DNA from 3 places in the Aeribacillus sp. FSL K6-1305 genome. Region 1 is predicted to be linked to each of the others. Evidence: predicted binding sites of a transcription regulator. Region 1 holds the regulator's gene; each other region holds the start of a gene.

Region 1 (7,297 bases):
AAAAGGAGTGCAAAATAATAATGAAAATCATAATGAATGAAAAAGGATACTCCTTGATCTTAACCATGTTGATCTTTTTGCTATTTACAGTCTTGTCTGTTTCCGTTTTGACAGTGGCTTTATCTGGGGTGAAAAGAAATCAAACAAGCGAGGATTATGTTCAAGCTCGTGAATTAGCCAATAAAGGAATTGAGCATATTACGAGTCAGATTCAAAGTGATTTGAAAAATGAACTCGGAGAAGAAGGAATTACCCGCAGCGAGTTTATAACGAAATTAAATACGATTTTAAATCGCTATAAAGACGAGGTAAATAGTGTTCACAATACTGGCGCAATTGGTGAATATCGAGTATATATACGAAATATAGAAAATGTAATAGAAAATGGTGAAGAAAACCCGCTAAAGAAGAAGATAACCTTTTTAAGCAGAGGATTTGTTGATGGCAAGGAAAAAACGGTTATTTCAGAAGTTGAAATTGGTGCACAATCTGTTTTGGAGACGTTACATTATGCGCTCGGTGCCAACAAATTATGTAAAACTCCAAATACCTGTATACCTGGTGAAGGAAATTTGTTTTTGCACGGCGGGGTTTCAATCACAGGGGATATGAAGGTAGACGGGAATTTAATCATAACGAACCGCGGATATGCATTATTAAATCGTGAGGAGAAATGGATTGCGTCCGTTTACCCGAGCATTTTGCCGGCACAAGGAAAAGCAAACGCAAACTTACTGCTTGGCGGAAATATTTTTACCTTTAATCATATTCCTCCATATGAACAACATATTACAACTTCTAATTTTGGAAGTTCTTATACAAAGCTAACAGATCGTATTGATGATGCTTTTTACAATCGGCAAGCCCCGGTTATTGTAAAAAGGCAGCCGATCCGTGATGACATTCAAATTCCTGCACAAAAATCGGTTTTTTATTATAAACATAATTCTCCCGGTGTAACGATCATAAAAGCTAATAATAGACTAATCTCAAACCAAAATCGGCCTAATGACAAAGTTTATGCGAGTCATGATGAATGTTTTTTATGGTGTAATGAAAAATACGATGGAAATTACACATTTACTGGGAATAATCTTTTTAAAAGCTTTGCCACTGCAGGTCATTAACAATTCGCAATTCAGATAATCAATTCAAACAGACCACCTTTAAGGAGGGAGCCTATATAGAGAAAAATTTAACAATTGGCAACGAGTGGTCTGATTCGTACAACCCAAATAATTATGACAAAATTCGGGTGGACGGCCCCATATTTGTGAACGGTGATCTGACGATTAGAGGTGCTGATGCGGAATTTAATTCTATTATGTATGTAATGGGGGATGTGACGATTGAATATTCGCGCATCAATGGATTAGGCCAAAACGGTTCGTTAATTATTTTTGCAAATGGAAATATAAACATTAGAAATAATAGCGTTAACCAGGATGAACCTAGTAATATTAAAGGGTTTTTCTATTCAGAACAAGCATTAGAAATGTTTGGAGTTGGTTCAAATATTCGTATAGAAGGAGGAATATCAGCGAGGCGCATTGTTTTAAATGCGATAAGGGGACGGGCCAGCAATCAAAATTTTAGTGGGGCGCAAAAAATTACGAATAACGATTATTTTGAAGGTGCACAAAACCAAATAGGCAAGCTTTCTAGGCTGCAAATTATTTATGATCCGGAAATTATCAATACGTATGCAGATATAAAGTCTAGAGAGCCCGTTATTAAAAACTTAGATCCGCCTAAAATTATTAATCGTGACATAGAATAAATACCTTTCATCTTATTTTTTTGCCGATATGACCGCCGCCTCTCGTGTATAGTGAAGGCGGTGGAGGAATCGGCTTCTTTTTTAGCTTTTTGTGATGTTTTTCCGTTGCAATACTTTCCGTTATGATCATAAAATGAAAAATTAAGAAATGACAGTCTAAAAGCCAATTTTTCGAGAAAATTGTCGAAAGCCGAAATGGATATTTTTGCTGTTACAAAAACATCTTTAATTGATTTGAATGATGCAAACCGTTTTAATTAATCTGAGAAAAGCGATGGAGGCGAGATTTGCTTATCCTTGTAAAAAAGTATGGACGAAACAATTATTCGCTGCAATGCGGTTTGAGAAGCTCAAGCCTCTTTTATCCTCTTGTAAATGGAAATATACAACAAACAGACAAAACAGCTTAAAACAGAACGAACAAAAACGACAAATTTACGAACAACTAAGAGCTCGCTTCTTCTGAAGATCCTCCGCATCTATTGCAATCAAGCTCGCTTTCTTTAAAACCTTCAATCGGAGTATAATTAATTGATCGCTACTTCAGAAGCATAAACTGTTCCATTCTTGAAGCATATGAGCAGTGAAAGCTTCGTTTGATTTTAAAGCCAGCTCTAAAAGTGCTTTTTTGTTTCATATCATTCTTAGTCTCATACTCAAGAACAATTGAATATTGAGCACTGTTCATCGCATATAATGGGAAAGTATAATACTGTATCATTTCAAAATTCATATATGGCCAAAACAGAAAAAGTCATTTGGATGGTAAGGAGGAATGATAATGCCTGAGGAATGGCAAATTATGTTGATTCGCATTGTTTTAGCAGTCATTTTAAGTGGATTTATTGGCCTTGAACGAGAATTTAAACGGCATCCAGCAGGCTTTCGCACGCATTTGTTAGTTGGTGTCGGCTCCTGCATGATGATGCTGCTGTCTCTTTATGGCTTTGAAGAATATATGGATCGTTATGAAAATATTCGTTTTGACCCAGCAAGAATTCCTTCTTATGTCATTAGCGGCATTGGTTTTTTAGGTGCTGGAACGATATTAGTGAGAGGGGTTACGGTAAGAGGATTAACGACGGCAGCCTCGATTTGGGTTGTTGCAGGACTTGGCCTTGTTGTTGGGGCAGGAATGTATCCGTTGGCGATTTTTTCTACCTTGATTGTATTGTTGAGTTTGATCTTTCTCAATAAGGTGGAGGCTTTTTTTGCTGAGAAGTCAAGCAAAAAATGGATACAAGTTAATCTTCCAGAAGATGATTTGGTGGAATTTACTCGGAAACTTGAACAATTAAATATTTCTGTTTATAAAATTCATTTTACATTGTCAAAGCCAAAAGAAACTAAACATGCGAAGCGTTCATATTTACTTGAAATTGGCCTTCCAAAAGATGAAATGCCTGAAATCATAAACGAATTATTGAAATTTCAAGAAGTTAAAAAAGTTTTTTAAAGAGCGGGTTTTTTCCATATTGTAAATGGCAATATTATTAGTGAGCTTTTTTGTTGAAATGACACAAAAAAAAATTTATATTATAATTAAGGTCAAATATAGTCAAAGTCAAGTGACTAGTTGTTATCGTTTAGGAAATAAGCATTACGTAAACATCTTGCCTCCTATCCCTCAAGGATATTGCACATTTCTTGAGCGTTTTGCAATTCCAATCAAAAAGTTGAAGGAGGTGTTTTTCGAGGTGCGGAATATATCTGATATTATCGAGCAATATTTAAAGCATGTATTAGATTCTAGCGGAAAAGAAATTGTTGAAATTAAAAGAAGTGAAATTGCGGATAAATTTCAATGTGTTCCATCGCAAATCAATTACGTGATCAACACTCGTTTTACAATTGAACGGGGTTACATTGTCGAAAGCAAAAGGGGTGGAGGCGGTTATATCCGAATTATGAAGATTCGAATCAATGACCGTATCCAGCTGATCAATCAAATTTTAAATGCCATTGGAAAAAGGCTGTCACAGTCGGCGGCAGAAGATATTATTTTAAGACTGGCTGATGAAGAGGTTATATCAGAAAGAGAAGCGAAAATTATGTTGAGCGTAATTGATCGGTCTGTTTTATATATTGATTTGCCTGATCGAGACGAATTGAGGGCAAGGATGATGAAGGCGATGCTCACCTCGTTAAAATACAAGTGAGGATGTGATGGACGATGATTTGTCAAGAATGTCATGAAAGGCCCGCTACTTTCCACTTTACAAAAATTATCAACGGCGAAAAGACTGAAGTGCATATATGTGAAAAATGTGCACAGGAAAAAAGTGATGTATTCATATTCAATATGAATCCAGGCTTTTCTATAAACAACTTATTGTCCGGATTATTAAATATGGACAGCGCCATTAGCAGCCAAGGGCAAAATGTTTTCAAGAAAAATCAGGTCATTCAATGTGAGAAATGTAATATGACGTTTGATCAATTTACGAAAATTGGTAAATTCGGGTGCTCCCATTGTTACAAAACGTTTTATCACCAAATTACCCCGATTTTAAAACGTGTTCATGGCGGGAATACAACTCACGGCGGTAAAGTACCGAAACGGACCGGTGGAAGTATTCATTTGAAAAAGCGCCTGAAAATGCTTAAACAGGAACTGCAAGAATTAATTGCGAAAGAGGAATTCGAAAGAGCAGCTCAAGTTCGGGATGAAATTCGGTCCATTGAAGCGAAGATAAATGGACGGAACGAAAGGGGAGTATGACATGTCCTTTCAAAAATTTATTCGTTCAGCCATGAGCCCTTGGATGAATCAAGAAGGACCTGATTCCGATATTGTGCTGAGCAGCCGAGTCAGATTGGCGCGAAATATAGAAAATATCAGCTTCCCTACCATTATGTCGAATGAAGAAGCCTTGGCTGTTTTAAATACATTTGAAGAATCATTTTCACAAAGAGTGTTTGACGGTTTAGGGACATTCGTGCTGCTGAAAATGAATGAACTTCAGCCTATTCAAAAACGCGTACTTGTAGAGAAGCATTTGATTAGTCCTTATTTAATGGAAGAATCAGCACTTGGAGGGTGCCTTTTATCTGAAAACGAAGAAGTGAGCATCATGATAAACGAGGAGGATCATATTAGAATTCAATGTTTGTTCCCGGGCCTTCAGCTAAAAGAAGCGTTGAAAATGGCAATGAATCTTGACGATTGGATTGAGGAAAAAGTAGATTATGCATTTGATGAACATAGGGGCTACTTAACTAGCTGTCCAACAAATGTCGGTACCGGCTTGCGGGCTTCCGTGATGATGCACCTTCCAGGACTTGTCTTAACACAGCAGATTAACCAAATTATACCTGCTATCAATCAATTAGGATTGGTCGTGAGAGGTCGGTACGGAGAAGGAAGCGAAGCGATAGGTAATATATTCCAAATTTCGAACCAAATTACGCTCGGCAAATCAGAAGACGATATTGTCGATGATTTAATAGGTGTTGTCGGGCAATTAATTGCTCAAGAACGGGCTGCAAGAGATGCTTTATATAAAACGAATCCGCATCATCTAGAAGACCGTGTATATCGTTCTTACGGCACTCTCAAATACAGCAGAATTATTCCATCGAAAGAAGCAATTCAATGTTTATCAGATGTGCGCTTAGGAATTGACCTGGGAATTATTCAAAATGTTCCACGCAGTGTTTTAAATGAGCTTATGATTTTAATTCAGCCCGGATTTCTGCAACAATATTCAGGAGGAGTTCTACGGCCGAATGAACGGGATATTCGCAGGGCAACATTAATTCGTGAAAGGCTTCAATTAGAAAGGAAGCAAAGGGAGGATGATGAACAATGATGTTTGGGAGATTTACGGAACGGGCGCAAAAAGTGCTTGCTTTAGCGCAGGAAGAAGCTGTACGCCTCGGACATAACAATATCGGCACAGAGCACATATTGCTTGGGCTCGTGCGCGAAGGAGAAGGAATTGCCGCTAAAGCGCTTCACGCTCTAGGATTAAGTCCAGAAAAAATCCAAAATGAAGTGGAAAGCCTGATAGGACGGGGACAAGAAATTTCGCAAACGATCCATTACACACCGAGAGCAAAGAAAGTCATTGAACTGTCAATGGATGAAGCAAGAAAATTAGGACATTCTTATGTCGGAACAGAACATATTCTATTGGGATTAATTCGAGAAGGCGAGGGAGTTGCTGCGCGTGTTTTAAACAATCTCGGAGTAAGCTTGAACAAAGCGCGTCAGCAAGTTTTACAGTTGTTAGGCAGCAATGAAGTATCCTCAAGCCACCAAGGAAGTTCGATGACAAACGCAAATACTCCGACGCTTGATAGTCTTGCGCGGGACTTAACGGCTGTTGCACGGGAGGGCGGACTTGATCCAGTCATCGGCCGAAGCAAAGAAATTCAGCGTGTCATCGAGGTTTTGAGCCGAAGAACAAAAAATAATCCTGTTTTAATAGGTGAACCTGGTGTTGGGAAAACTGCCATAGCAGAGGGACTTGCTCAGCAAATTGTGAATAATGAGGTTCCTGAAATTTTGAGAGATAAGCGCGTTATGACCCTTGATATGGGAACAGTTGTAGCTGGCACAAAATATAGAGGGGAATTTGAGGACCGCCTTAAAAAGGTAATGGATGAAATTCGCCAAGCAGGAAACATCATTTTATTTATTGACGAGCTTCATACACTGATCGGCGCAGGCGGGGCGGAAGGTGCAATTGATGCTTCCAACATTTTAAAACCTGCTTTGGCTCGGGGAGAATTGCAATGTATTGGGGCAACAACTTTGGATGAATACCGTAAATATATTGAAAAGGATGCTGCACTTGAACGGCGCTTCCAGCCAATCCAAGTCGACGAACCGTCCATTGAAGAGAGCATTCAAATTTTAAGAGGCTTAAGAGACCGATATGAAGCACACCACCGGGTATCCATTTCCGATGAGGCGATTGAAGCTGCTGTTAAACTTTCAGATCGGTATATTTCCGATCGGTTCCTGCCTGATAAAGCGATTGACTTGATTGATGAAGCAGGCTCCAAAGTCCGTCTTCGTTCATTTGCAACACCTCCGAATTTAAAGGAATTGGAGCAAAAATTAGAAGAAGTGCGAAAAGAAAAAGAAGCTGCAGTCCAAAGCCAAGAATTTGAAAAAGCAGCTTCATTAAGAGATACAGAACAGCGGCTCAGAGAGGAATTAGAGGAAACGAAAAAATCATGGAAGGAAAAACAAGGTCAAGAAAATTCTGAAGTGACCGTAGAGGATATTGCAATGGTTGTTTCAAGCTGGACGGGAATTCCGGTTGTTAAACTTGCACAAACAGAATCAGAGCGGCTTTTGAATCTCGAAGAAATTTTACACTCGCGCGTTATTGGTCAAGAAGAAGCTGTCACTGCAGTCGCAAAAGCTGTCAGACGGGCACGTGCAGGCTTAAAAGATCCGAAGCGTCCGATCGGTTCATTTATCTTCTTAGGACCGACAGGTGTAGGGAAAACGGAATTAGCCCGTGCATTAGCTGAAGCAATGTTTGGTGACGAAGATGCTAT
Region 2 (7,297 bases), 980 kb from region 1:
ATACGGCTTGAAACTGCTCGGAACCTCGATCGAATCGATTCAAAAAGGGGAGGACCGGGAGCTGTTTCGAAAGCTGATGATTGATTTGAACGAGCCGATCCCGGAAAGCAAAATTGTGGAGGATGTTCCGTCCGCCCTTCAATTTGCTGATGAAATTGGTTTTCCGATTATCATTCGTCCGGCTTATACGCTTGGCGGCAAAGGCGGAGGCATCGCCTACAACCGAGAAGAGTTTATTTCCATTGTCACAAATGGACTTAAAATGAGCCCAATCAATCAAGTGCTTGTGGAAAGAAGCATTGCCGGATTTAAGGAAATCGAATATGAAGTGATGCGCGATGCAAAAGGTACTTGTATTACCGTCTGCAATATGGAAAACATTGATCCAGTCGGAATTCATACCGGGGATTCGATCGTTGTTGCCCCATCTCAAACATTAACAGATGAAGAATATCAAATGCTCCGGCAGGCGGCTTTGAAAATCATCGATGCATTAAAGGTGGTCGGGGGCTGCAATATTCAGTTTGCACTTGACCCTGAAAGCAAGCAATATTACGTGATTGAGGTCAACCCTAGGGTAAGTCGCTCTTCCGCACTTGCTTCGAAAGCGACCGGTTACCCAATTGCCAGAATGGCTGCAAAGCTAGCTGTTGGCTACTCATTAGCGGAGCTGAAGAACCCGTTAACGATGTCGACATATGCCAGCTTTGAACCTGCACTTGACTATGTAGTTGTCAAATTTCCGCGCTGGCCGTTTGATAAATTTACAAAAGCAGATCGGAAGCTTGGAACAAAGATGAAAGCAACCGGCGAAGTGATGGCGATCGAACGGACGATGGAAGCCGCTCTGCAAAAAGCTGCGGAATCGTTGGAATTAAATAATATCGGCATTTATTTGCCTAAGCTTGTGAAAGAAGATACGTCAGCTCTTATTAACCGCCTCCAGCATGCAGATGATGAACGCTTTTTCATCTTAATGGAGCTGTTAAGAAGAGGAGTTTCTATAAATGAGCTTCACAGCCAGACAAAAATTGACTATTATTTCTTGCATGTTTTCAACCATCTAATTGAACTTGAAGGAAAAGCGAAAAAAGAAAAGCTGTCTCCAAGCCTTTTAAAAGAACTGAAATTTTTCGGCTTTTCCGACCGTTCGATTTCATATTGGCAAAAGACAGAAGAAAAAGAAATCCGAAAGCTCCGCAAAGAGTGGGGGATTAAAGCCATATTCAAAATGGTTGATACATGTGCCGCAGAATTTGAAGCGAGAACAAATTATTTCTATTCTACGTACGTTTTCGGTGAAAACGAAGCTGTCTCCACAAGCGGAAAGAAGAAGGCGCTTGTCATTGGTTCCGGCCCGATTCGCATCGGACAGGGAGTTGAGTTTGACTACAGTGCTGTTCACTGCATTCAAACATTGCAAAAGCTTGGATATGACGCGATCATGATCAACAATAATCCTGAGACGGTCAGCACTGATTATGAAACAGCGGATCGATTATATTTTGAGCCGTTAACAGTAGAACATATATTAAATGTTGTTGAAAATGAAAACATTGACGTAACGCTCGTCCAATTTGGCGGCCAGACGGCGATCAACTTAGCGGAGAAGCTTGAAAAAGCAGGCGTGAAGCTGCTTGGTACAACTTCTGAGCTTCTGGACATATTGGAGGATCGAGAAAGATTTTATCAGCTATTAGACGAAACGAATATCCCGCACATTCAAGGAGCAATGGCACATACAAAAGAGGAGGCGATATCGGAAGCGAAAAAGCTGCGGTATCCGATCCTGTTAAGACCTTCATATGTTATTGGCGGAAAAGGCATGGTGAAGGTAAAAAATCAAGAAGAGCTGCTTTCGTTAGTGGAGCAGACGGACGAAAATCATTTTCCTCTTCTTTTAGATGAATTCCTTTTTGGTCAGGAAGCGGAGGTTGATTTAATAGCTGACGGGAAAAATGTGTTTATTCCGGGATTTATGGAGCATATCGAGCCCGCTGGTGTTCATTCTGGCGATAGTTATGCGATTTTTCCAGCTGTGTCGTTGTCAAAAGAAATAAAAGAAAAAATGACCGACTATGCGGAAAGAATGGTTCAACATTTGCAATATAAAGGCATTATGAACATTCAATTTTTAATTGATGGTCAGGACGTTTATGTGCTGGAAGTGAATCCGCGTGCGAGCCGGACTGTGCCGATCGTCAGCAAAGTTGCCGGAGTGCCGTTAGTAGATCTTGCGACAACCATTTTAACCGGAAAAATGTTAACTGACTTACATCCTCAAATAGCAGCCCATGAATATGTGGCTATTAAATATCCGGTATTTTCAACGCACGCCCATTCAGATGTCGATATGAAACTAGGTCCGGAAATGAAATCGACGGGCGAAGGAATGTGTGTCGGCAAATCTGTGGAGGAAGCGATGCGGAAGGTATTCGATCATTTATTTCCAATTCATTCGGACGGTATTTTTGTGGATGGAGATAAGAAAGATGATGTACTCGATTATATAAAACCGGTAACGGATAATTTTGAAAGTTGGCTTGAGAAAAAAGAAGCGGTGCTTTATTATAATCCGGAAGAAAACGATCAGGCAAAGGCAAGACGACAAAAAGCGCTTGAACGAGGAATTATGGTATTGACGGAAGAAGCATCATTTCAGGCATTTTTAAGTGCACTAACAGTTAGCAAATACACGCCTATTTCTTTACATGAACTGTCAGAAAAAGGAGTCGAAATGAGTTTATGAGCACACTTAAAGGTCGTAACGTTTTAAAGCTGCTTGATTTTACATCAGAAGAAATTCAATATTTGCTCGAGGAAGCATTGAAATTAAAGCAAAATCCGCTATCAAACGTCCTTCATGGGAAAACGCTGGCGATGATTTTCGAAAAATCATCCACTCGAACTCGTGTCTCCTTTGAAGTAGGAATGCTGCAATTAGGGGGACATGCGCTTGCCCTTTCTTCAAAAGAGCTTCAGCTCGGGCGCGGTGAGACAATCGCTGATACAGCGAGAGTATTGTCGCGATATGTGGATGCCATTCTTCTCCGCACAACTGACCACAATCGGGTCAAAGAGCTTGCCGAATATGCAACTGTCCCTGTCATCAATGGTTTGTGCGACTTGTACCATCCTTGCCAAGCGTTAGCTGATTTATTGACAATTTATGAGCTGAAAGGCAAATTTTCAGGCGTAAAAGTCGTTTATGTTGGCGACGGCAACAATGTAGCCCACTCCCTTATGGTTGGCTGCGCAAAAGTTGGCGCTCATTTTACGATCGCAGCCCCAGAAGGCTATGAGCCAAATGAAATCATTTTGAAACAGGCGAAAGAAATTGCTGGCGAAACGGGCGGGAAAGTCGAATTAATTCATAATCCAGACGAAGCGGTTCAGGATGCTGATATTATTTATACGGACGTTTGGGTCAGCATGGGGCAGGAAGAAGAAACAGAAGCAAGAATGAAAGCATTTAAACCGTTTCAAGTAAATCAATCCTTGCTGGCAAAAGCAAAACGAGATGCAAGCTTCCTTCACTGCCTGCCGGCTGCGCGCGGTTTGGAAGTGACAGATGAAGTGATGGACGGAAGCCAATCAGCGGTATTTTTGCAGGCCGAAAACCGCCTTCATGCGCAAAAAGCAATTTTAAAAGAAATTATGGCTTAACAAGATCTTTCGTTGATAAAGCAGGATGATCTCCTGCTTTTTTCTTTTGAAACCGGGGCGAAAGGTTTTACTCTACTGCATATATATCCAGACAAAAAAGAACGACAGGTGAGACAATTTTGGGAATAATTGTAAATAATGATTCTCGCAGAAACAGTAAAAAGAGCTTTTGATCCAGCATTCGGTGCTTGAACGCTTAAACGATTTTTTCAAAAGGATGCCATATGCAGTGAGTTCGATTTTGGGCGTTGAGTAAAGTTTCGAAGTACATCACATAATGAAAATTATCAAAGGTGTTTCTGTCTATACATGAAAAATCTTCTGATAGCCAACAATAATGTCCAAGGAGGGATGATTCATGGGTCAAAATCGTCAATTCAGGCCTGGTCAAAAAGCACCTAACAACGGAATTTACATCGAAGTCGGCGAGACCGGATCGATGGTGGTCGATCCCAAAAAGGTTGAACTCAAAGCAGGAGATCGATTCCCCGAAACATCCAACCATAATCGGGTTTGGACCTATAAGCGCAAGCCGTAATATTTCGAACAACGCTAAGCCATTCGGAAAACGAATGGCTTTACTTGATTTATAAAGAAGTTATAATAAAATTAAAGGTCAAAAAAAGTCAAAATAGGGGCGTTTCGGTATGGATGTAAATCTATTCACGGAGAAGCTGCAAAAAGGTCTGGTAGAAGCTCAAAAAATCGCAAAAGAACATGAACATCAAGAAGTGGATGAATTTCATATTTTACTTGCTTTTCTGCGGCAGTCTGACGGGATTTTTCCAAGAATTTTAGAAAAGCTTAAATGTCCTGTACAACAAATTGAGTCAGCGATCAACGAGTATTTACAAAAAAAGCCGAAAATATCTGTTCACGGAAACGGTGAGGTAAGTATTTATATTTCCCGTACTCTTTCAGAAGCTTTTGCAAAAGCGGACGAAATAAGGAAAGATTTTCAAGATGATTATTTATCAGTTGAACATATTATATTGGCATTTACCGAATCGAGCTCAAAAGAAGTGAGAGAGCTTTTTCAGCAATATCACTTAACAAAAGCTGCCATATTGAAAGTGTTAAAGGAAATAAGGGGGAATGCTCGGGTGACATCACCTAATCCAGAAAGCACTTATGAAGTATTGGAGAAATACGGCCGTGATTTAGTTAAAGAGGTGAAAGAAGGAAAAATTGACCCTGTCATTGGCCGTGATCAAGAAATTCGGCGCGTGATCCGAATTTTATCAAGAAAAACGAAAAACAACCCGGTGTTAATCGGTGAACCAGGGGTTGGAAAAACAGCGATCGTGGAAGGATTAGCCCATCGGATTGTACGAAAAGATGTACCGGAGGGATTAAAAGATAAAACAATATTTGCTTTAGATATGAGCTCGCTCATTGCGGGAGCCAAGTTTCGCGGAGAATTTGAAGAAAGATTAAAAGCTGTTTTGCAAGAAATTAAAAAGAGCGATGGACGGATTATTTTATTTATTGATGAATTGCACACAATAGTCGGGGCCGGCAAAACAGAAGGAGCGATGGATGCCGGCAACATGTTAAAGCCGATGCTTGCGAGAGGTGAGCTGCACTGCATAGGAGCAACGACACTTGATGAACATCGCAAGTATATTGAAAAAGATCCGGCGCTTGAGCGGCGTTTTCAACAGGTGCTTGTGAGCGAACCGTCTGTGGAAGACACGATTTCTATTTTACGAGGACTAAAAGAACGGTTTGAAATCCATCATGGAGTCAAAATTCATGATTCGGCGATTGTAGCTGCGAGTGAGCTCTCGCACCGCTATATTACAGAACGCTTCCTGCCTGATAAAGCGATTGATTTAATCGATGAAGCATGCGCGATGATCCGCACGGAAATAGATTCAATGCCGACAGAACTTGATGAAGTGACGAGAAGGATTATGCAGCTTGAAATTGAAGAGGCTGCATTGAAAAAAGAAACGGATGACATCAGCCGAATCAGATTGGAAGAGTTGCAAAAGGAACTTGCAAATTTAAAAGAGAAAGCAAATGAAATGAAGGCGAAATGGCAGCTTGAAGTCGAAGGTATTCAACAGCTTAGAAGCTTGAGGGAAGAGCTGGAAAAAGCACGCAGAGATTTAGCTGATGCTGAAAATGAATACGATTTAAACAAAGCGGCTGAGCTGCGCCATGGAAAAATTCCGGCGCTGGAAAAACAAATCAAACAGCTGGAAGAAGAAATGAAGCAGAAAGAGGAAAACAAGATGCTTCGCGAGGAAGTAACAGAAGAGGAAATTGCCGGTATTGTGTCAAGATGGACTGGCATTCCGGTAGCAAAGCTTGTACAAGGGGAAAGAGAAAAGCTTCTGAAGCTTGAACAAATATTAAAAGAAAGGGTCATCGGGCAAGACGATGCAGTTGAATTAGTATCGGATGCAGTTTTGCGTGCGCGGGCAGGCATAAAAGATCCGAACAGGCCGATCGGCTCCTTCCTCTTTTTAGGTCCGACAGGGGTCGGGAAAACGGAGCTGGCGAAAGCATTGGCAGAAGCGCTTTTTGACAGCGAGGACGAAATAGTCCGCATTGATATGTCGGAGTATATGGAAAAACATTCTGTCTCAAGGCTGATCGGCGCACCTCCGGGTTATGTCGGATATGAAGAAGGAGGACAGCTGACGGAAAAAGTTCGGAGACATCCGTACTCGGTTATATTACTGGACGAAATCGAAAAGGCTCACCCAGAAGTGTTTAACATATTGCTGCAAATGCTTGATGACGGCAGGGTGACCGATTCGAAAGGAAGAACAGTTGATTTTAAAAATACAGTGATCATTATGACATCCAACATCGGTTCTCAGCATTTGCTCTCCGGTTTAAATGATGAGGGGGAAATAACAGACGAAGCGAAAAAGAAAGTTCTTGATGAGCTCTCCATGCATTTCCGGCCAGAATTTTTAAACCGGATTGATGACACGATCCTGTTCAAGCCTTTAACAATGAACGAAGTAAAAGGAATAGTAGAAAAACTTTTAAAAGAGCTTCAAGCGCGCCTATCCCATAAACAACTTACACTAAAGATTACAGATGAAGCGAAGGAATTCATTGCAAAAAGAGGATTTGATCCTGTATTTGGCGCACGGCCGCTGAAACGGTTTATTCAAAAGCATGTAGAGACAAAACTTGCGAAAGCGGTTATTGCTGGAACCGTTCATGATCGTGACCAAGTTCTGTTAGGGGTAGAAAATGAAGAAATTGTTATAAAAACGGATTTGCATGCTCATGAGAAGAGCGGAGCAGCAAAATTAGAATAGCTATAAATGGATATTAAAACCCTTCTCAATCGAGGAGGGTTCTTTTTTTTGTGCGGACCATGTAGACATAGGAAACTGTGTCCTGGCGGCGGGGAATCTGATTCGGAGACTAAAAACAGGGCGAGATTCCTATCAGGCTAGTTTCATGGGGAGATTGCACAGCTAAGCAAGCCTGATTCTGCCTAAAAGACTAGAAAACTATAATTGGAAAAGTGTAGTGATTTATAAGTTTTTCCGCCAATCTTAGTTGTGCTGACGTATACGTAACAGCTTCATGTAAATTTGCTAGGCTGAAATCTTAATTATACTGACGTATATGTTAACTGGTAAGGGTCTGTCCAAAG
Region 3 (7,297 bases), on a different contig from region 1:
AATCGGTACATTGTCTGTATGTCCGCTGATAACCACGTTGCGGGCACTGCCCATGGCGAGCATTTTGGCAATGTCAGTAGCCAAAATTTCATCTTTTTTTCTCACTTTGGCGCTGCCTGAATCAAACAATATATCGTCCCGAATCGTGATTAACAAACCCTCTTCGTTTAGTGATGTTTTAATATTGTTTTTCAAGTTGTTTTCTTCAATGTATTGATTAAACCGATTTTGAACTTCCGCTAATTCCTCTTGATCGCTGTTTCCCGATTCATCATTGTCATGAGGCTCATTTTGCACTTTTCCATTTTGTTTGTTTTCTTCGATGTTTTCCATTTCTTGTTGTGGTAGAGGGCTCGGATATTCTAAAACGCTTATGCCTCCGTCAAAATTGGAATTGAAAGCTCTAGCCAAACGTTCAAATTTTTGGGCATCTATCGAACTGAGAGCAAATAGGACGATAAAGAGCGCAAGCAAAAGGGTTAAAATATCGGCATAGGGAATAAGCCAGCTTTCATCTGTATGATGGTCATTGCGGTTTTTTTTTCTACTACGCATCGGACGCAACACTTCCTTCATCAGAAATCTTTGCCCGTTCTTTTTCAGGAAGATAAAATGCCAATTTTTGCTGGATCGTCCGCGGTGCCTGTCCTTCTAAAATGGAAAGAATGCCTTCGATCATCACCTGGCGGACGAGCACCTCCTGCTGGGATTTCCTTTTCAGCTTGTTCGCAAACGGGTGCCATAAAACATATCCTGTAAAAATTCCGAGCAAAGTAGCAACGAACGCGGCGCTGATCGAATGTCCGAGCTCCTCAATATTTTCCAAATTGGCTAGTGCGGCAATCAAACCTAATACAGCTCCTAATACGCCAAGAGTCGGAGCATACGTGCCGGCCTGAGAAAAAATAGCGGCGCCTGCTTCATGCCGCTCTTCCATTGCATTGATTTCTTCTGTCATAACATCTCGGATGAACTCGGCAGACTGACCGTCCACAGCCATGCTTAAACCGGTCTTTAAAAATGGGTCATCTATTTCCTGAAGCTTAGCTTCCAGTGCCAACAATCCTTCTTTCCTTGCGATTTGCGCCCATTCAGAGAAAAGGACAATCAACTCTTGAATCGTATAAGTTTGTGTGTCTTTAAATAAGACGCGGAATAATTTCGGTACTCTTTTAATTTCATTTGTCGGAAAGGCAATAACGACCGCAGCAATCGTTCCGATGATAATAATGACGATAGCTGCCGGATTGATTAAGACGGAAAGACTGACACCTTTTAAAACCATGCCGACAATAATTGCCATAATTCCTAAAAAAATGCCGATAATTGATGTTTTGTCCATGTTCATCAAATCCTTCTTCTTTCTATATTCAATTATTATATCGACAAAGAAAGACGAAAATTTTATATTTGATCAAAAAAATAAACGACACATTCATTGTTTCGATTTTAGCGGTGCTGCTCAAGAATAAAAAAACTGCCCTAATGGACTGTTAGGGCAGCTGTTATGAACGAATAACAATTTCTTCATTTTCCATATCGGCGATTAAATGATTGTGCACTTCACCGTCTAACAGGATGTCTGCAATTTTGTCTTCAATATGTTCTTGAATGACGCGGCGAAGCGGACGAGCGCCGAACGATGGATGATAGCCGATTTCTACCAATTTTTCTTTTGCTTTTTCTGTTACGTCCAATGAAATGTTTTGTTCTTTCAACGTGTTCCGAACTTCTTCAAGCATCAAATCAACTATTTTCAAATAATCTTCTTTATCAAGCGGTTTAAATTCGATAATGGCATCGAAACGGTTTAAAAATTCAGGCTTAAAGAATGAACCGAGAGATTCAAGGATGCTTGATTCTTTTTCCACCGTGCTGTTAAAACCGACGTGAACTTGTTTTGCACCTGCTCCAGCGTTAGAGGTCATAATAATGACCGTATCTTTGAAGCTGACGGTGCGGCCTTGGCTGTCTGTCAAGCGTCCGTCTTCTAATATTTGCAAGAAAATGTGCTGTACATCTGAATGAGCTTTTTCAATTTCATCCAGCAGGATAATGCAGTAAGGGTTGCGACGAACCTTTTCCGTTAATTGTCCTGCTTCTTCATGTCCGACATAGCCTGGAGGCGAGCCGATTAATTTTGAAACAGAATGTTTTTCCATATATTCACTCATATCCAAGCGAATCATGGCATCTTTTGAACCGAACAGCTCCAAAGCTAATGTTTTCGACAATTCCGTTTTTCCAACGCCAGTCGGGCCGACGAACAGGAAGGATCCGATCGGTCGGTTTTTTGCTTTCAATCCAGCGCGGCTGCGGCGAATGGCTTTTGCCACTTTCCGGACAGCATCCTCTTGGCCGATAATTTTTTTCGCCAAGTTTTCTTCTAAATGTTTCATTTTTGCTTGCTCATCCTCTTGCAGCTTGCCGACTGGTATGCCGGTTTTTTCTTCGATGATTTTTTGAATGTCTTCTACTTGAACGATTGCTTGCTGTTTGTCCTTTCCTTGTTCAAGCTGCTTTTCAAGGGCAGCTTCTTCGTCGCGAAGCTTAGCTGCAAGTTCGTATCGTTCTTCCTTTAGCGCTTTTTCTTTTTCATGGGCAATTTGTTTAAGCCGCTCGTGGATGTCTGCTTCATTAGCCGGCTCGGCTTTTAAGTTTAATCTTGAACCAGCTTCATCCATTAAATCGATGGCTTTGTCAGGCAAAAAGCGGTCTTGAATATATCGATGAGATAGTGTGACGCAAGCTTTAATCGCATCTTCTGAATATTTGACTTGATGGTATTGTTCATATTTTTCTTGAATTCCTTTTAAAATGCTGATCGCTTCTTCAATGGAAGGTTCTTTCACAATAACCGGCTGGAAGCGTCGTTCAAGGGCTGCATCTTTTTCGATTTGCCGGTATTCTTTTAGAGTTGTTGCTCCGACAACTTGAAGCTCACCGCGGGCGAGCGCTGGCTTTAATATGTTGCCGGCATCCATAGAACCTTCCGCAGAACCGGCGCCGACTAAAAGATGAATTTCATCGATAAACAGGATGATGTTTTTTCGGGCTTGCAATTCTTGAATTAGCTGCTTCATCCGCTGTTCAAATTGTCCGCGAATTCCCGTGTTGGCGACAAGTGATGAAACATCCAGCAAATAAACTTCTTTATTTTTTAATTTTTGCGGAACGTCTCCTTGAGAAATTTTTAAGGCTAGTCCTTCCACAATAGCTGTTTTCCCTACGCCTGGTTCTCCGATTAAAACCGGGTTATTTTTGTTGCGTCGATTTAAAATTTCAATCACTCGTCTTACCTCATCATCGCGGCCGATGACAGGATCAATCAACCCAGCTTTTGCAGCATCCGTTAAATTTCGGCCGAATTGATCGAGGAAGCCGTTCTGTTTTCCGCCCCCTGATTTCGGTTGTGCTTGAACAGCTTGGTCAAAGCTCTCAAAAGAGTTTGGCATAAATGATTGAAATAATTCATCGAAACCGCTGAATCCGTAAAAACCACTTGGGATTTTTTGTTTATATTGTTGATAGCATTCTTGACAGAGACGCATTTCTTGTTTGTTGTGATTGATTTGTACATTTAATAAAACATTGGCTTTTCTTGCTTGGCAATTTTCACACAACATATAACATTCCTCCTTTTTGACTTTGATTAACTTTGACTAAAAGAAGAAACTTCTTTGACTTTCTTTGACCTTTTGGAATCAAAGAGACAATCTCAATCATTCAATAGTTAGATTCACTGTTTGACCTTTTCTGACTTTATTATACTTTGACCTTTTTTGACTTTCAAGTCTTTTTTATAAATTTTTTTCGTCTTTTTTTCCCTTCTTGTCCATATATTGTTGATAAAGTAAGGTGGGTGAAACATGAGCAATAAATGGGTATTGGCACTTCAAATAGCTTCTGTCTATATCGGCACTGTCATCGGTGCAGGGTTTGCAACGGGAAAAGAGATCGTTGAGTTTTTTTCAAAATACGGCGCCGGAGGAATTGTTGGAATTATTTGTTCTGCCGTTTTATTTGTTTGGCTGGGAACGAAAATGATGTTGATCGGAAGACGGATTAATGCATCTTCGTATTTGCAGTTGAACCAATTTTTGTTTGGGACGTTGTCAGCTTATGTAGTCAACGGCTTGATGTTTATGATGCTGATTGGCATCACATCGGTCATGCTGTCGGGGGCGGGGGCGATTTTTGAAGAGCAACTGTCGCTTTCAAAGCAATTTGGAATTTTTTTAACGATTGTGCTTTCCATTGCTGTGATTTCGTTTGGAGTCAAAGGGCTGTCTTCCGTCAATCTATTGGTTGTTCCGCTTTTTATTTTGTTTAGCCTGATCATCTCCATTGAAGCCATCATAAGGGGTGATTTTATCGATTTATCGTTGGATGGAGTGTTTCAACCAGTCAAATCAAGCTTTTTATATGTTTCTTTTAATCTCTCTCTTGCTCAGGCTGTACTTGTTCCGCTCGCAAACGCAATAAAGGATGAAAGCGCCATTAAATTGGGCGGAGTTGTAGGCGGTCTCGGATTAAGCTTCATTTTATTTTCCAGCTATTTCTCCCTTCTGCATTTGCCGGACGCCGGGCTTTTTGAAATCCCAATGGCTGAAATTGTCAAGCAGCTGTTTTCAGGCTTTTATTACATATACATCCTTGTTATTTTTGGAGAAATATTTTCATCGTTGATCGGCAATCTGTATGGTTTGGAACGTCAATTATCATCGGAAAAGCCTTTGGCAAAAATCGCTGGTGTCATTTTCATCCTATTATTATGTTATTTAGTCAGCCTGATAGGATACGGAAAGCTCATTTCCACGCTTTATCCGCTGTTCGGGTATATGAGCATTGCCTTTTTCATATTATTAATGTTCAAAAAAATTCCAGACGATAACAAATCATGATAAAATAGTAGGGAAATGAAGGAGGAGTTTATTTGGATAAAATCGCGGTCATTTCTGATATACATGGGAATATTCCAGCGTTGTCGTCTGTATTGAAAGATATAAGCTTGCGAAATGTAGATCGAATTTTTTGTTTAGGAGATCTTGTCGGAAAAGGACCTGAATCAAAAGAAGCGATCGATATCGTCCGCAGCTCCTGCGATTTTGTTTTAAAAGGAAACTGGGACGAGCTGATTACAAGGGAAGATGTAAACGATGTCGTTCGCTGGCATCAAAATCAGTTGTCGCAAGAAGACATAGAATATTTGCGTAGCCTCCCGTTTTCCATTGATTTTTATATGAGCGGCCGCCGGCTGCGGCTTTTTCATGCATCCCCTTTCAGCGTCTGGATAAGGGTACAGCCTTGGGATTCGATTGAAAAAAGATTGTCCATGTTTGAAAACAGCGTTGAAACCGGTTTGGGAACGAAGGAGCCGGATGTTGTCGGATACGGTGATGTTCATAATGCCTTTATACAGCATTTATCCGGCAAAACGCTTTTCAATGCAGGCAGTGTCGGTAATCCGCTGGACCTGCCCGAAGCATCCTACTGCATTTTGGAAGGCATGTTCAACTCGGAGAAAAGGGCTCCTTTTTCGATTCAGCACATACGTGTTCCATATGATATTGACCTTGCCATTCAATTAGCTAGAAAAAAAGAAATGCCGGAACTAAAAGAGTATATTCAGGAATTAACGACCTCGCGCTATAGAGGCTTGGAAAAGGCATGATGCAGAGGTATAAGTAAAATTATTGTAGGCAAAAATTAGCGCCTTCATTTAATGAGAACTCTGATTGCTCATTAAATGAAAGGGAAAGTGTGGCAGTAATATGAGAAAGTGCGGCTGCTCCTGGTAGAATGATCATGGACTACATTTAGATAAAAAATTGCCCACAAACGCTCGGCTCAATCCTGTTTTTTAAAAAAGGAAGATTTTTTTACCAAGAGAGTACCCTGAAAAAAGTGATTTCGCTATCAAAAAATAGCGATTAAAAAAGTTGCCCACAAAGTCTTGAGTGACTCCAGTCGGAACATGCCGTTTGCATAAACAATTCTGTATGATATAATAAGATACAACTTGAATAAAAATCCGTTTCGAAAGAACGGGAGAGGTTTTAGCACACCCTCTATAAAAAACTAAGGAAAACTATATCCTTGGGATATAGTTTTTTCAATGTTTGCGAAAGGTTTAGAAGTTGAATAGATTTATGATGAGCTCGAAAGGCTTCTGAACAGCTTGCTTCCGCCACTGTAGCAGAAAAAGAAGCATCAGTTTCTGTTTAAGCTAGGCAGTGTGAATGGCTTTCTTTTTTCAGAAAGGAGCGTTTTCAAATGGATAATAAGAAAGCGGTCGTTGTGTTTAGCGGAGGACAAGACAGTACAACTTGTTTGTTTTGGGCGAAGAAACAATTTGATGAGGTGACCGCTGTCACGTTTCATTATAATCAGCGGCATGCACAGGAAATTGAAGCAGCGAAAAACATTGCGAACGAAGCCGGCATACCTCATTATGTGCTGGACATGTCCTTATTAAATCAAATGGCGCCGAATGCATTAACGCGTTCAAATATGGAAATTGAACAAAAGGAAGGAGAGCTTCCCAACACTTTTGTTCCGGGGAGGAATTTAGTTTTTTTGACATTTGCCGCCATTTTGGCGAAACAACTGGGAGCGAAACATATTGTGACAGGTGTATGTGAAACGGATTTCAGCGGCTATCCTGACTGCCGGGACGTGTTCGTAAAATCCTGCAATGTAACGATTAATTTAGCGATGGAAGAGGATTTTGTGATTCACACGCCGCTTATGTGGATCAATAAAGCGGAAACGTGGAAGTTTGCCGATGAGTTAGGGGTGTTCGATATCATTCGCGAAAAAACGTTGACGTGCTATAACGGCATTATTGGCGACGGATGCGGCGAATGCCCTGCTTGCTTATTGAGAAAAAGGGGATTGGAACAATATTTGGCTGAAAAAGGAGCTAATACGTGATGCTTCATCAATTTTATCCGCAAGTTTTTCATAGTTATAGTTATGAGCTGAATAAAGATATGCAAATATCTGCTGCACACTACATCCCGCATGAAAAAGCGGGGAAATGCGCCCGTGTACATGGCCACACGTATTTCGTCAATCTCACTATTTGCGGTGATCAGCTTGATGATTCAGGATTCCTTGTGAATTTTCAGCATTTAAAAAAATGGGTTCATGATCGATTTGACCATACGCTGCTCAATGACCATACGGATGTATTCAATGGTCAAAACAGCGAAGACTTTCCAACGACAGAAGTGGTTGCGCGGAAAATTTGGGAAATTGTCCAGGATCATTTAAATGTACTCCCGAATAAACC

Evidence for each region. Region 1 encodes CtsR, which represses protease genes until heat stress. Its sites were predicted from a motif close to ATGGTCAATAAAGGTCAAACA; they were not measured.
Region 2: clpB (ATP-dependent chaperone ClpB) is a predicted target of CtsR. The motif match lies at 4,279-4,299, and genes of this name have one in related genera.
Region 3: NST97_RS00960 (ATP-dependent Clp protease ATP-binding subunit) is a predicted target of CtsR. The motif match lies at 3,744-3,764, and genes of this name have one in related genera.

The regions. Positions count from the first base shown of each region.
Region 1 is NZ_JBBOQV010000002.1:765,190-772,486, forward strand. It holds gene NST97_RS13505 (hypothetical protein) at 1-40, shown strand, start outside; gene NST97_RS13510 (hypothetical protein) at 21-1,127, shown strand; gene NST97_RS13515 (hypothetical protein) at 1,274-1,780, shown strand; gene NST97_RS13520 (MgtC/SapB family protein) at 2,562-3,236, shown strand; gene NST97_RS13525 (CtsR family transcriptional regulator) at 3,478-3,939, shown strand; gene NST97_RS13530 (UvrB/UvrC motif-containing protein) at 3,954-4,502, shown strand; gene NST97_RS13535 (protein arginine kinase) at 4,504-5,592, shown strand; gene clpC (ATP-dependent protease ATP-binding subunit ClpC) at 5,589-7,297, shown strand, end outside.
Region 2 is NZ_JBBOQV010000002.1:1,747,419-1,754,715, forward strand. It holds gene NST97_RS18335 (carbamoyl phosphate synthase large subunit) at 1-2,749, shown strand, start outside; gene argF (ornithine carbamoyltransferase) at 2,746-3,666, shown strand; gene NST97_RS18345 (YjzC family protein) at 4,025-4,204, shown strand; gene clpB (ATP-dependent chaperone ClpB) at 4,314-6,953, shown strand.
Region 3 is NZ_JBBOQV010000001.1:212,246-219,542, forward strand. It holds gene motB (flagellar motor protein MotB) at 1-555, opposite strand, end outside; gene motA (flagellar motor stator protein MotA) at 548-1,342, opposite strand; gene NST97_RS00960 (ATP-dependent Clp protease ATP-binding subunit) at 1,506-3,626, opposite strand; gene NST97_RS00965 (YkvI family membrane protein) at 3,870-4,904, shown strand; gene NST97_RS00970 (metallophosphoesterase family protein) at 4,937-5,674, shown strand; PreQ1 riboswitch class I at 6,048-6,091, shown strand; partial or broken gene queC (7-cyano-7-deazaguanine synthase QueC) at 6,238-6,936, shown strand; gene queD (6-carboxytetrahydropterin synthase QueD) at 6,936-7,297, shown strand, end outside.